2 regions of the Thermorudis peleae genome follow, and region 2 is predicted to be linked to the other one. Evidence: riboswitches for the same ligand, from Rfam matches in the RefSeq annotation. Region 2 holds a riboswitch; the other holds the start of a gene.

Region 1 (7,353 bases), 470 kb from region 2:
AGCTCTCCGCCAGCTGGTTATTGAGCATGACCTCAAGCGCTGGCTCGTTGACCAGCTTGCTGATCTTGCCGAACTCGCGCGAGTATAGCCAGCACAGCGAGGCATGACGCCTTACGCTATGACACCAGCCTGGCGCAGGAGGGCAAGTGTCTCGTCAAGCGGCAATGCCTGCGCGGTATGCCAATCGCGGCCGGTCATTGTTTCGGCACGGAACAAGGCATTGACAACCGCCTCTTCGGTTGCCTCAATTGCAGCCTGGAAGAGCGCATCCATCACCACCGGATCCTCTCGAAGGATGGTGACCGTTACTGTCCGGCTGTCCGCGTTTGCGTGGGCGAACCGAAGGGCCGTCGAAAAGGCAACAATGAAGTCACCACTCCCGTGCCCGCCAATAGCCCCTGTTCGGGCCAAACCGAGCGCGCCGCGGCGGGCAATCCGGCTGAGTTCACGATCGAGCAGCGGGGCATCGGTTGCAAGCACGACGATGACTGAGCCACGCTCTTCCGGTTGTTTATCTGCCTGCTGGTTAGACAGCAACATACCGATCGGCACACCAGCAATCCGCAACTGCTCCTTACGCCCGAAATTGCCTAACACCAGTGCCCCGATGGTATACCCTCCAAGCTCTGCTGGCAGACAGCGTGATGCGGTGCCAATGCCACCTTTGAAACCAAAGAGCATCATGCCCGTTCCCGCCCCAACATTCCCCTCGTCGAGGCTGGGACGTTGCGCACGGTCAATTGCTTCGAGAACATCGGCAGGCGTTACGTGACGGCCCTGAATGTCATTCAGCCAAGCGTCGGAGCATTCAAACACGAGTGGATTGACCGTTGACGTCGTCACCCCGATATCAGGATTCTGCCGCAATGCGTGGTCGATGAGTCCGTCAGCAACACGGGGCACAGCAAGCGTGTTGGTTAATGCAATTGGGGTTTCGATGCGGCCAAGCTCAGCAACTTGGGCAATACCCAGTGGCTTACCGAAGCCATTGAGCGTAAAAATGGCTCCAGGGACTTTCTCACGGAAGAGATTCCCTTCATGAGGCAGGATTACGGTCACACCAGTTCGTACTGGGCCCATTCCAGGGACGAGCGGTCCTTCTCCAGCAATTTTTGTGACATGGCCAACCAAGACGCCCGGAACGTCCGTGATCGTGTTCTGCTTTCCGGGAGGCAGTTGGCCGATTCGCAGTCCAACTTCGCGCGCTCGTGGACGCATCACCGCATCAACTCCCGCAGAGGAAGCGTGGGTGCCCACTTGGCAAACCCAATGAGCACCCACACCACCTTTCTCGGTATCGTCTACCCTACAGCAGCCCTTGGCGATAGAAAAGCTCGGCGTTCAATACTGAGGCGCCAGCCGCACCCCGAATCGTGTTATGTCCAAGCACAACAAAGCGCACATCCAAGACTGAGCACGGGCGGATTCGCCCCACGACTGAAGCCATCCCACCTTCGATGTCGCGGTCCAAGACAGGTTGAGGACGATCTGGCAGGTCGAGAACAACGACTGGCTGCTTCGGTGCAGTTGGCAAGCCGAGTTCTTGTGGCTGCGCACGGAATGATGCGAGCACCTCGGCGACGTCAGACGGTGTCGCGTGGCGAGCGAACTTCACGCTCACCGTTTCGAGATGCCCATCCCGAACGGGCACGCGGTTGCAATGAGCGCTTAGGGTAACCTCGGCATCAATGAACTTGGCTCCATCCCATTGTCCGAGCAATTTGCGCGTTTCCCGCTCAATCTTCTCTTCTTCGCCTCCGATGAAGGGGATTACATTGTCGATCAGATCGAGCGAGGGCACACCAGGATATCCTGCACCCGAGGCAGCCTGAAGCGTCGTCACAATCCCGTGCGTGATACCAAATGCGTCATGTAACGGCTTGAGGGCAAGCACAAGGTGGATGGTTGAGCAGTTTGGGTTGGCAACGATGAAGCCCTCACGCCATCCCCGCTGCTGCCGCTGCACTTCAATCGCGCGCGCGTGGTCAGGGTTCACTTCGGGGATGAGCAACGGCACATCCGGGTCCATGCGATGGTCGCGAGCATTAGTAAACACTTTCTTGCCATCGCGAGCGAGTGCTTCTTCAATTGGCCCGGCCACACCACCGGGCAAGGCAGAAAAGACGATGGGACTCTGCAGCGGCTCTTCGTAGTGCTTCACTGGCAGGTTGAGCACGCTCTCGGGCGGCCGCGCGCTAATCCGCCAGTCGCAGACGTCGCTGTATCGCTTGCCAGCTGAGCGCTCACTGCCGACAAGCTCAGCGAGCCGAAACCAGGGGTGATCAGCCAGAAGCTGGACAAAACGCTGCCCAACACTGCCCGTTGCTCCGAGTACGGCAACATCAAGACGGTCTGGCATTCCATCCTCCTTCCACTTCCTCGTTACCCCGAACTCTGCCTTGCTCGCCATACAGAAAAAGCCGGCAGAGGAGGCATCCTCTGCCGGCCGATCATGCAAACGGTCGCGCACTACCCGTGACCGCCCGCCTGATCGCCGGCGGGCTTAGTAGTCCACTGTGTTCCGTTCTGGATCAGTATTCGACGTTGCATACTCGCCTCTTGCGTTCACGCCGTCCAGCTCATACGCTGGAGGTCGTTGTTAGGCTGACTGTAGCAACAGAATATGACGTTGTCAAGGACCACAGTGAAAGGATTGGAAATGGAACAACTGAAAACCGTCAACCTAGCAATCCTCGGAGTCGGCACAATCGGGCGCGCTGTCGTCCGGTTGATTCACGAGCAGAGTGATCGGATCGCGGAGCAAACTGGCATCCAGCTCACGATCCGCTATGCGATGGCACGGTCGATCGAGCGGGTCAAAGCAGCCGGACTCCGCCCTGAACAAGCAATCACTAGTGCCGAACCAGCCCTCGCCGATCCCAACGTCGACGTTGTCGTTGAAGTACTCGGTGGGGAGGAACCAGCAGCCAGTATCATGCACGCAGCCCTTGAACGCGGCAAGCATGTCGTGACAGCAAACAAAGAGGCGCTTGCGAAGCATTTCGCTGCCCTCTCCGCCATAGCACGAGCGAACAATCGCGCGTTGCTCTTTGAGGCGAGCGTCGGCGGCGGCATTCCTCTCATGGCGAGCCTTCGGCAAATCCTTGCGACCAACCGCGTGAGCCAGCTTCGCGGCATTGTTAACGGCACGACGAACTTTATTCTCACGCAGATGGCTGAGCACAGCACTCCGTATCACGAGGCGCTGCAGGAGGCACAGCGTCTTGGGTACGCTGAACCCGACTCGACAGCCGATGTCGAAGGCTACGACGCAGCATACAAGCTGGCGATTCTCGCATCGCTTGCTGCCAAGAAGCAGATCCATCCTGAGAACATTGAGCGGATCGGGATAACGCAGGTCACGCCGGAGGAAATTGCTGAAGCGCGCCGTCGCGGCGGCGTAATAAAACTCTTGGCTCAGGCCACTGAGGAAAACGGCACCTGGCGCCTCCGCGTTGCACCGGAGTTTGTCCCGGGCGATAGCTTACTCGCCCACGTGCGCCTGAACTTTAATGCCATCGAGGTAACAGGCGACCGCGTCGGCACTGTCGTCCTCTACGGACAAGGCGCAGGCCCACTACCGACGGCGAGTGCAATCGTGAGCGATGTGCTTGATGCAATCCGGTTTGGCGGCGCACTAACGCCGGCGATCGCGCCAGCATAGGCCGCCTTACGGACAACTGAGGAACGCGGCAATCACTGGACCAATCTGGTCAAAGTCCTTTAAGAACGCATCGTGGCCATTGGGAGAATCAAGCTCCCAATAGGTCACGTCTTTGCCAAGGCGTGCCAGCCGCTCAACCATGTCGCGGATTTGCGCTGGCCAGAAGAGGATATCGGAGCGAATGCCAATGGCAAGCACGCGCGCGGTGATGCGGTCGAGGCCGGCATCGTAGCCACCGCGTCCCCGGCCCAGGTCGTGTGAATCCATCGCCCGTGTCAGATAGAGGTAGCTGTTGGCATCGAAGCGCCGGACGAGCTTCTCGCCCTGGTAATGCAAATAACCCTCAACGTCGTACCGGCCGAGAAATTCTGGCCATGCGGTATACCGCGCCTCTTCGCGGCGATGGAACCTCGCCGTCATGAGTTCATCAGACTGGTAGGTGATGACACCGAGCATCCGGGCAATCGCTAGACCCGTTGCCGGTCCCTGACCATCCTCATATTCTCCGTTGTTCCACGCAGGATCGAGCATGATGACACGCCGCTGCACTTCGTTATATGCAATGCCTTGATCGCTGAATTGGCCAGATGCAGCGATCGGGATAATGCGCTCGACGCGCTCGGGATACATCGCTGCCCACTCGAGCACCTGCATGCCTCCAAGGGAGCCACCGACCACAGCAAAGACTTTCTGAATGCCGAGGAGGTCAAGCAACCGTGCTTGGGCATTCACAATATCCCGGACAGTGATCTTGGGAAAGCGGAGGTTATAGCGGCGGCCAGTCAGCGGATCAATCGAGCGGGGGCCAGTCGAGCCATAACAGCTGCCGAGGATATTGCTACAGATCACGAAGTAGCGGTTCGTATCAATCGGCGCCCCAGGGCCAACCATTGGCTCCCACCAACCTGGCTCATCACCTAGGCCGTGGGACGCAACATGGCTGTTGCCCGTCAATGCGTGGGCGACAATCACCACATTATCGCGGGTTGGTGACAGTGTTCCCCAGGTTTCGTAAGCAATGTCAACGATAGGAAGAACAGCCCCTCCTTCAGTAACGAAGGGATTATCCGGCGTCGCAATGCGGGCAATCGTTGGTGTTGTAATACACGGGGCGGTCACAGCTGTTACGGTCATCGGTGCGTCTGCTCCCTCCAATGCACCATCCAAATATGGGATGTGCGACAAACTCTCCCCTCGCACAGCGCAATCGCCGTCGAGTAATCACTGGTTGTGGTGGAGGGAGTAAAGAAAACCTCCACACAAAGGTGGAGGGCATTCTTTTCGGCGCTCATCGTGCGGAGCTTCTGCACTCCGCCGGCATTGGCACCTGGCGCTGGCGCGCTGGTTGCCGGGTTTCGTCGGGCCGTTCCCTCCACCGCTCTTGATGAGCGCCGGCCTCTTGCGTTGTTGCCGATCAGGATAGCAGAAGAATACCACGATGTCAAGAGCGTCTGCGGTAACATGGCGCCGTTGCTATTACAAAGCTCAGCAAGAGCAGTTTGGAGGCACGTTATGTACGGGATTGCGCTTGGCAGTCCTTCCGGCACTGTACCACCACTGCCCTCGTTTTCGGCACGTCACTACGCCCAGGCGCAGGCACGTCCGCCAAGCAGGAGAAGACAATACAGTGTTCACCCTTGCAAACACGTTGTTGTTCGGACCATACTGAGGGGCTATGATGCCGGGAGGAGGTTACCCATGAACAACAGCGGACTCGAAAAGCTACCGACGCAACAACAGGCTCACCTGCGGCTGGAAGGAGCACGCTACCACGCTCGTGAGGCAGCGATGGCAATTGAGGCCAAAGATCAGGTGCGCGTCGAAGCAGCTATCTGTGCTGGCATTGATCAGGCGCTCAAAGCGCTGACGGCCGCACTCCATGGCCTCAACTTGCTCCTTCCTCAGCCGTTGCCAGCCTCACGTCTCTCCCGGCGTAACCTTCGCGAGCGGTTCCGTTCTGTTGAAGCCCCAAGCCGTACTCTTGACCTGCTTGACCAAGCGGCCCAACCGGAAGAAGGCTGGCTCTGGTGGCTCGAGGCCAAAGACGCCGCCAGCCCGTTCGCAGCGTTAGTTCGCCCCTCAACTGCTCCAGGGCGCCCTTTCGAGCTCTGGCGTGACCCACTTGACCACAGCCGTGGCCTTGAAGAGCATGCACCAGACCAGTATCTCCTCGACGCCATTGCTCGCATTAACACGCTCATTGGGCAAATCGCTGCACTTGCGCCACACGACGCCAAAGCGTTCCAAGACGCTGCCCGCCGACTTCCCGGTCGTTTGATCTAAATGGTGTCAGAAGGGTTGTCATCGGAGCTGACATAAGCTATACTTGCGCTGGCTAGCCGCTGCAATATATGGCTGGAGAAGGACAGACGGATACCAGTGCAAGGTGCACGGCAGCTTCAAGGAAGATTTGCTCACATCTTCGCGCTGCGCTTTCCCATTTTGCTCGCCCTATACGGGTTTCTGTTTGTGTTTCCGTAGTGCATTACCGCCGTAACGGCGGCTTTTTTCATGGGGTACGTAAGAGCAATGGAGAGGAGGAGAGCCGCCGCGGTTGTCGATCGGTATGTCGCAGTGGAAGTCAGTTGGATTGGCACGTGAGTGAGGAAGGAAAGGACAGCCGACGATGGAATAGGGAAACCAGGTGCAGCAATTTTTGCGGGGTCCCTTGACCCGACGACAAATGCTGCGTCGAGCCTTGGCACTCGGCGTAGGGGTCTCCGGCGCAGCGCTCCTTGCGGCATGCGGCGGGGGCGGCAATGCCACACCAACGGCTGCTCCGGCTCAAGCAACCAAAGCGCCGGCCCAGCAGGCTTCGCCAACGACTGGTGGCACAAGCATGGGGAGTCCAACCGCTGCGGCGACGGCCGGCGCGACACCTTCGGCTGCGGCAACAGCGACTGGGCAGAAATTCACCATTGAGCCAGCGAAGCACAAAGGTGGCACTCTGATTGAAGGGAGCTTCGCTGACGCGAAGACCCTGAATCCCGTTCTTGTCAGTGACACCGCATCGGGTGCCGTATCCGGGCTCATTTTTGAAGGCATGATCTTTATTGACCCCCAAACTGTGCTACCCGCTGGACGTTTAGCAGAGAAGTGGGACATTTCCTCGGACGGTATCACATACACCTTCATGCTTCGCAAGGGCATCAACTGGCAAGACGGCCAGCCATTCACTGCCAACGACGTCAAGTTCACTTACGACATGCTCATGAATAAGGACACCAAGTCGCCGCGCACTGCTGAATTGACTGAACGGGTTAAGTCGGTAGACGTCGTTGATGATCACACGATCAAGTTCACGCTGAATGCGCCAGCTGCTCCGTTCCTTGTCTCGAATACGGTCTACGGTATTATTCCTCAGCACATCTTGAAAGACGTGCAACCAGCAAATTTGGCAAAAGATCCATTCTCGACTGGGCAGAAAGGTCGTACCATCGGTACTGGTCCGTTCATGTTCGAGGAATGGGTCAAGGATGACCACATCACGCTGGTGAAGAACCCCAAGTACTGGCAGGGCGAGCCAAACCTTGACCGCTACATCTACAAGGTCGTTCCTGATTCGAACGTTGTCGCACAGCAACTCAAGACTGGTGAGATTGATTACGGTGGGATTGATCCTTCTCAAGTGCAAGATATCAAGAGCCAGCCGAACCTCAATGTGGTGGTCTATGACACCTTCTCATTCA
Region 2 (7,353 bases):
AGGCCATGCGCGCCATTACCGAAGGCGCAGCCGAACTTGCTGTGCGCTTTGGCGGAGTGATGAGTGGCGAACATGGCGATGGCCTCGCGCGTGGCGAGTTAAATCCTCGGCTCTTCGGCCCGACGCTCTACCAGTGTATGAAAGAATTGAAGGCCACCTTTGATCCCCAGAATCTCCTCAATCCGGGGAAGATCGTTGACTGCCCGCCGATGACTGAGAACCTGCGCTACGGCCCTGATTACCACACCATTGACATCAAGACGCACCTGAGCTTTGAACGAGAAGGCGGGTTTGCTCGAGCAATTGAAATGTGCAATGGTGCAGCGGTCTGTCGCAAACTGGGTAGCGGGACCATGTGCCCCTCGTACATGGCGACTCGCGACGAACGTGATACGACGCGAGCCCGGGCCAACGCGCTTCGCAATGCCCTTGCAGGTCGCGTGCTTACTCCCCAGCATTTCACGGATAAGCGCACCTATGAAGTGCTCGATCTTTGCCTGTCTTGCAAAGCCTGCAAGACTGAGTGTCCTTCCAGCGTGGACATGGCGAAGATCAAAACCGAATTCCTGGCGCACTACTACGCCGAGCATGGCACACCATTGCGCGCCCGTCTCTTCGGCAATATTCACGCGCTAAACAAGCTTGGCGCACCGGTGGCGCCCATTGCGAACCTGGTGCTCCATAGCCCACTTGGCAATCTCGGCAAGCGGCTGATTGGCGTTCATCCCGCACGGTCACTGCCACATCTTGCTCGGCAACCATTTGACGCGTGGTTCCGCAACGTCCATATACCACGCGGTGATGGTACTCGCGGCCCAGTCGTCTATTTCCATGACACCTTTACTACATACAACTATCCGGAAATCGGCCGAGCGGCAGTTGCTGTCCTTGAGACAGCGGGCTATCGTGTCATCCTTGTCGAGCGCCGCGCCTGCTGCGGCCGGCCGATGCTCTCCAAGGGATTAGTTGAGCAGGCACGCACCAATGCACGCAAGAACGTTGCGCTTCTTGCGCCATACGCCCGAGCCGGTATCCCGATTGTTGGCACTGAGCCAAGCTGCATTCTCACGTTTCGCGATGAATACCGCGATCTTTTGCCAAATTCGCCAGATGTTGAACTCATTGCAAGCCAGAGCTTTATGATTGATGAATTTCTTGCGCGTGAACTGCAGCACGGGGTGCAGCTACCCTGGAAAGCAGAAGCTGGCCCACACGTCCTATTCCATGGGCATTGTCACCAGAAGGCACTTATTGGAGTTGGACCAACGCTGCAGGTGCTGCGCGCAGCAGGGTGCACGGTCGAGGAAAGCGGCGCAGGTTGCTGTGGCATGGCTGGCTCATTTGGCTATGAAACAGAACATTATGAGATCTCTCGCAAGATTGGAGCAGAGCGACTCTTCCCGAAAGTTGCAGCACAAGCACCAGACACCGTAATCGCTGTCGCTGGTGTTTCCTGCCGAGAGCAAATTGCGCACTTTACTGGACGCCGCCCAGTACACGTTGTTGAGGTCCTTGCGAGTCGTCTCGAGCCAGCTGTCCAATCAGCCGCAGAGCCTACGGGGGTGGCGCTTGCGGCCGAATAACCGAGCGGCCGAACATAGTCGAGGGCGGGGAGAACTCCCCGCCCTCGCTACTTTACACGCTGAAGGAGCACGTTGCTAGGCATCGACACGGGCGAGATAGCGCTCCCGCATGCGTCGCGCGGCCTCAACCATATTCGTCAGTGAGGGCCAGACCTCTTCGGGCCGACGCGTCTTTAACCCACAGTCAGGGTTGACCCAAAGCTGGCGAGGATCCAGAATCTCGGCAGCACGGAGGAGCAACGATTCAATCTCATCAACACTTGGCACGCGTGCTGAGTGCACGTCATAGACGCCGGGGCCAATTTGACGTGGGTAGCGATAATCCTGAAACGCACGCAGCAATTCTCCCTGGCTTCGACTATTTTCGATTGAAATCACGTCCGCATCCAACGCATCAATAGCTGCAATGATGTCGTTAAACTCGCTGTAGCACATGTGAGAGTGAATTTGTGTTTCATCCCGCACACCTGAAGATGCAAGACGAAACGCCTTCACGGCCCAATCAAGGTAGTCATCCCAATCCTTCCGCCGTAGCGGCAACCCCTCACGGAGCGCCGGCTCATCGATTTGAATAACCTGGATTCCCGCAGCTTCAAGATCACGTACCTCATCGCGGAGCGCCAGCGCAATCTGATAGGCAACTTCGCGTCGTGGCAAATCTTCCCGGACAAACGACCAGTTGAGAATCGTTACTGGCCCAGTCAGCATACCTTTCACTGGCTTTGCCGTGAGCGATTGTGCATAGCGACTGACGTCGACCGTCATCGGCTTAGGGCGATAGATATCGCCAAAGATAATGGGTGGGCGCACAGCACGACTGCCATAGGACTGCACCCAGGCATGTTCCGTTAAGACAAACCCGGCAAGTTGCTCCGCGAAGTACTCGACCATATCACTCCGTTCAAACTCGCCATGTACGAGTACATCGAGGCCGATTTCTTCCTGCCGGCGAATCACGTCGGCAATGCGCTCGCGAATAAACTGCCAGTACGCTTCATCGCTTAACTTCCCACTGCGCCAGCGCGCACGAGCGGTCCGCACATCTTGTGTCTGTGGGAAACTGCCAATTGTTGTCGTGGGGAAGAGGGGCAGTTGAAGACGTGCCTGCTGGAGTGGTGCACGCACGTTATATGGCGAGCGACGGCGAAAATCATCCTCGCTCAAGGCAGCGATACGCTCTCGTGTTGGCCGGTGGTAGAGCTGGCTGGCATCAAGACCAAGGCGGAAATACTCGGCGTTTGCTTCAAGCTCAGCTAGAATCGCTGACCGGCCCTCATTGATCCCACGTGTTAAGATCACGACCTCTTCTAGCCGTTGTTCAGCAAACGCGAGGAGTGCACGCACGTTTTCCGGCAAGTGCTCCTCGAGTCGCACATCGTGTGGAACGTGGAGCAGGGAACACGACGGTTGTACCCAGAGCAGAGCAGGATCAACGTGCTCAGCTAGCTCCTCCAGCAACTCCAGTGCTTCAACCAAATTCGTTCGCCAGATATTGCGACCATTGACCACACCAGCCCCGAGGACTTTCCCGGCAGGGAATCCGTGCTCATTGAGCAGTGAAAGATTCTCTGTCCCACGAACAAAGTCAAGGCCAATCCCTTCAATGGGCAAGGCTGTCACAAGGTGCCAACTCTCAACATCGAGACTGCCAAAGTAGGTTTGCACGAGAAGCTTTGGACGATGAGAGAGTGATCCAAGCATTCGATAGGCTTGTCGGACAAGGGCCAGCTCCTCGGCAGTACGATCCTGGACGAGGACGGGCTCATCAACTTGCACCCACTCGGCGCCTGCATCTGCCAGGCGCTCGAGGACGCGTGCATAGATGGGTAGAAGTGCAGCAAGGTGATCAGCGAGCGGTCGTGAATGATGCTTCCCGAGCAGAAGCAAGGAGACCGGGCCAAGCAGCACAGGCTTTGCTGCACGGCCAAGCATCGTTGTCGCTTCGACAAATTCATCAAACGGCTTCGTGCTCGCCAGTGCAGGCTCAGGTCCCTGAAATTCAGGGACGAGGTAGTGATAGTTCGTATCGAACCACTTCGTGAGTTCAAGCGCTGGAATACCTTCGGCTCCCCGTGCCATGGCAAAGTAGGTTGACAAACTCACCGTTTCCTCACGCGGGCCAAAACGCTCGGGAACAAGTCCAACCAGGCAAATAGCGTCGAGAACGTGGTCATAGAAGCTGAAATCATTGCAGGGAATCAAGTCAATGCCAGCCTGTTGCTGCACCTGCCACATCGCTCGGCGGATTGCCCGGCCCGTCTCTACCAGCTGCGCTTCATCAAGGGTCCCTGCCCAAAAGCCTTCAAGAGCACGTTTGAGCTCCCGGCGCTTGCCAAGGCGTGGATAGCCAAGAGTCGAACTTTGTGCCATGCTGCACCCCCATACACAATGTGCCCTCCACAGAACCGTGGAGGGCACTACCAGCCAATATCCTCACGTCCTTAGACGCGCATCGTGCGGAAACTTTCCGCCGGCATTGGCACCTGGCGCGATCGCGCTGGTTGCCGGGTTTCGTCGGGCCGTTCCCTCCACCACTCGGAATGCGCGTCATCAGCGCATAATGTTCTGGCTCACGATACCACGACCTGCCTCAACCGTCAATCAACTCGCCGCGCAACGAGGCTAAACAACTGCGGGATGGGCGGAACATGGGATGGCGGATACCAGCGCTCCTCGCGCAACACCATTCCAGATCGTAGCGCGTAGGGGCATCCTGCGTACTCAGTAAACTGCTCGATCTGCAGTCCAGCCCCAAGCACCGCTGAGAGAATATCGCCAATCCCCCAGGCAAATTCATATGCCGGCCGACCATTCTTCCACGTTTGTGTAGGAACCTGTCCAGTACGCAAGGTCTCCTCAAAACCGATATAGTCACCCACACCATCGGGATTCTCGAGGAGGGACGACGAACCAAACCCAGCATAGGGATAGCACACCTGCCAATCATCGTCGAACATTCCAAGCACAGGATGGAAATCGATTGCAATAAGCCGACCATTTGGAGTAAGCACGCCAGCGACGCCCTGTGCCCATGCGCGGAGGTCAGGCAGCCAGCAAAACACTCCATAGGAAACAAAGACAGCATCGAACTGCTGCCCATTGTGTTGCGCCTGCGGTAGCCAGTCATACACATCAGCACGGACAAACGTGGCAGGAATGCCAAGACGTTGGCGCAATTCCTCCGCAGTCGCAATTGCCGTGTCACTTATATCGACGCCGACAACCTCTGCACCAAGAAGCGCAAGGCTCAACGTGTCGACACCGTCATTGCATTGAAGATGGGCAATCCGTTTACCCGAAACATCTCCGAGCAGTGCGCGTTTTTCAGCGTGGAGCGTACCAATACCCGAGCGAAGTTGCTCTTGCAGCGTGGCCTTATGTTGCTGATGCACCAAGGTCGCCGCATTCCACGAGCGACGGTTCGCCTCGCGTATCGTTTTCCACTGTTCGCTTTCGTGCATCCCTTATCTCACTCGATTCCGTGTGCGCTTTACCGTTCAGCGACAGAGACTGCTTCATTCGAGCCCTGATTCGCACCGGCCTGTCCAGCTCGGCGCTCCTCAGCTACGAGCTGCCGGATCATGCGAGCGATCTCCGGCGGCATGATATAGACGCGTCGGCCAACCCCTTCGTCACCGCCAGCGCGAAACTCGAGCGGTTCCCGCTTATGCTCAAAGCGGCGCATTGCATGGCCTACTGAGCTGAGTCGTCCGCCAATGACACGAGCGGGCAAACCTAGCGCCTGCTCGAGGTCGGTCATCGGATAGCCCTCAGGACGTTTCGCAATTTCGGCAAGAATTTGCCGAGCCCCGCCCTTCAATCGACTCCAAAACTGCTGAAACTCCTCGAACGTCCAGCTTTCTTCCTCGCCTGAAGACCGCGGCTGTTCCACGGTCTCTTCTGCTTCAATTCCGCCACTTGCCATCCCAGCCAGACGTTGCAACACCGCTTGAATTGCTTCAATTTCTTGAGAATCGCCTTCAATCGTAATGACGATCCGTGCCATCGACTATTCCTCCAAAAGAGGCCGAGAACTACCCCCACAGCACTAGCATCAAAGTATAGAGGATATAAGCATTGTTGCAAAGCTTATACTCGAAAGTACCTTTTACCTACTTCACAAATCACTTTCGACACTATCCCTGCCATGATATACCCTCGCGTGCAAAGAGCCCCTGCGCTCCACCACCACGCGCGGCAAGGATGCCAGCTGGCGCAAAGTAGGCGAAGGAAAAGACTGCCTGCTCACCAGCATGCTTGCCAGGCAACGGCATGAGCCGCGCCGTTAACGGCTTATCGAGCGTCACCGCAAGCGTTGCCATGTCGAGGACAAGGCCACGGAGCTCGGCTGCCGTAATGTCACCTGGGAGCGGCACAACATCCAAACCGAGTCCGCAAACCGCCGACCAGACCAAGAGATCGGATACGCCATACCGCCCTTCGGCAGCACGTTTGGCCAGCACACTATCTTCAAGAACGGGTAGCATCAGCCCACAAAAACCTGTTTTGGGCAATGGCACACGTTTCAGCACACGAGTAATCAGTGCCGCAACGAAGAGGGTACCCGGCGATCCGAACCAGTCGACGCCCAATCGTTCGAACGCTGCCGCAATGCTTCGGTCGTCACGCGGAAACGGAGCAAGCGAGATATCGATGCCAGCAAATGGCACTCCGGTGGCGCGAGCAAGCGCCTCTGCCGCCTCAACAACACGCCGCCCTTCGGTTGTCACCTGTTCAAGGAGCCGCGCTTCAGCATCGTTGAGCGTACTCGCTTGGGAAAAAGCGTCAACAGCGAGATCGGCAGCTTCCCATGCAACGGCAAACCGCGGCGAAGCATCAGGCTCATGATAGCCGGCTGGGAAGAAGGGAATTCCCGCTGGACAATTTGCCAAAGCAGCGAATCGAACATTCCCAAAACCGTCAGGTGTTCGCTCGGCAAGGGTTCGTATCACCGTAACCGCTGCTGCAATCGCTTCCAGTGAAATCGTTCCACCACGCTCGGCAACGATAACTGAGCCGAACGCTGTCTCGACATTGACAAGCGCTTCAATAAGCAGAGGGATCCAGTCAAGATGTGCTGCATCGACCGGCCCAAGTGAAACGTAATCAAAGCCAAGAATGCCAGCAACACGAGCAAGCGCTTGCGCATATTCCACTGTATTCTCACGTGTCAAGCCCGTAACCGCAGCCAATGGCTGACAAGCCAAGCGCATTCCTTGAACTGGCAGACTTGCTCGCGCAAAGTAGGTATGCGCCTGTGCGAGAAACGGGCCAAGTTGCTCAGGTAACGCAAGCACGCCATGATCAAATGCCGCCGATGCCCCGACCGTTACCGATCGCACTTGCATGATCACGACCCCTTTCGCTCTTCTTCAGCCACAGCATAGCGCGCTTTACCAGGCAAGCCGCTATACTGCCAGCAGCAGAAAGGGGTCGCGAGAGTGGTAGCGCCATTACCGTCACAGATCGCAGAACGCATCGCTCACTTTCCCGGTCAAATTTCCCTTGCCGCAAGCGACCTTGATCGTGACTGGCACCTTGCCTTTCGCGCAGACAACACGGTCCCTTCTGCCAGCGTCATTAAGCTGCTTATCCTCGCCGAACTGTATCGCCAGGCATCGCGCGGTGCACTGTCACTCGAGGCGCAGGTCGCGATTGAGCAGGAGCATGTAGTCGAGGGCAGCGGTGTCCTACGTTGGCTCAGCTTCGGCCTTCGCTTTACCGTGCGCGATCTTGCCACTTTGATGATCATCGTCAGCGACAACATTGC

The links. Region 2 has a riboswitch for S-adenosylmethionine ahead of metE (5-methyltetrahydropteroyltriglutamate--homocysteine S-methyltransferase). Riboswitches for the same ligand answer to the same signal wherever they lie in the genome.
Region 1: another riboswitch for S-adenosylmethionine. It lies ahead of metX (homoserine O-acetyltransferase MetX); the one in region 2 lies ahead of metE (5-methyltetrahydropteroyltriglutamate--homocysteine S-methyltransferase).

What each region holds. Positions count from the first base shown of each region.
Region 1 is NZ_JQMP01000003.1:1,290,358-1,297,710, reverse strand. It holds gene N675_RS08915 (alpha,alpha-trehalose-phosphate synthase (UDP-forming)) at 1-88, shown strand, start outside; gene N675_RS08910 (DmpA family aminopeptidase) at 112-1,218, opposite strand; gene asd (aspartate-semialdehyde dehydrogenase) at 1,307-2,359, opposite strand; gene N675_RS08900 (homoserine dehydrogenase) at 2,660-3,664, shown strand; gene metX (homoserine O-acetyltransferase MetX) at 3,671-4,798, opposite strand; SAM riboswitch class I at 4,950-5,055, opposite strand; gene N675_RS08890 (hypothetical protein) at 5,363-5,947, shown strand; gene N675_RS08885 (peptide-binding protein) at 6,309-7,353, shown strand, end outside.
Region 2 is NZ_JQMP01000003.1:819,946-827,298, reverse strand. It holds gene N675_RS06815 (FAD-binding and (Fe-S)-binding domain-containing protein) at 1-1,583, shown strand, start outside; gene metE (5-methyltetrahydropteroyltriglutamate--homocysteine S-methyltransferase) at 1,659-3,953, opposite strand; SAM riboswitch class I at 4,030-4,130, opposite strand; gene N675_RS06805 (class I SAM-dependent methyltransferase) at 4,181-5,044, opposite strand; gene N675_RS06800 (hypothetical protein) at 5,074-5,589, opposite strand; gene N675_RS06795 (DUF711 family protein) at 5,720-6,931, opposite strand; gene N675_RS06790 (serine hydrolase) at 7,025-7,353, shown strand, end outside.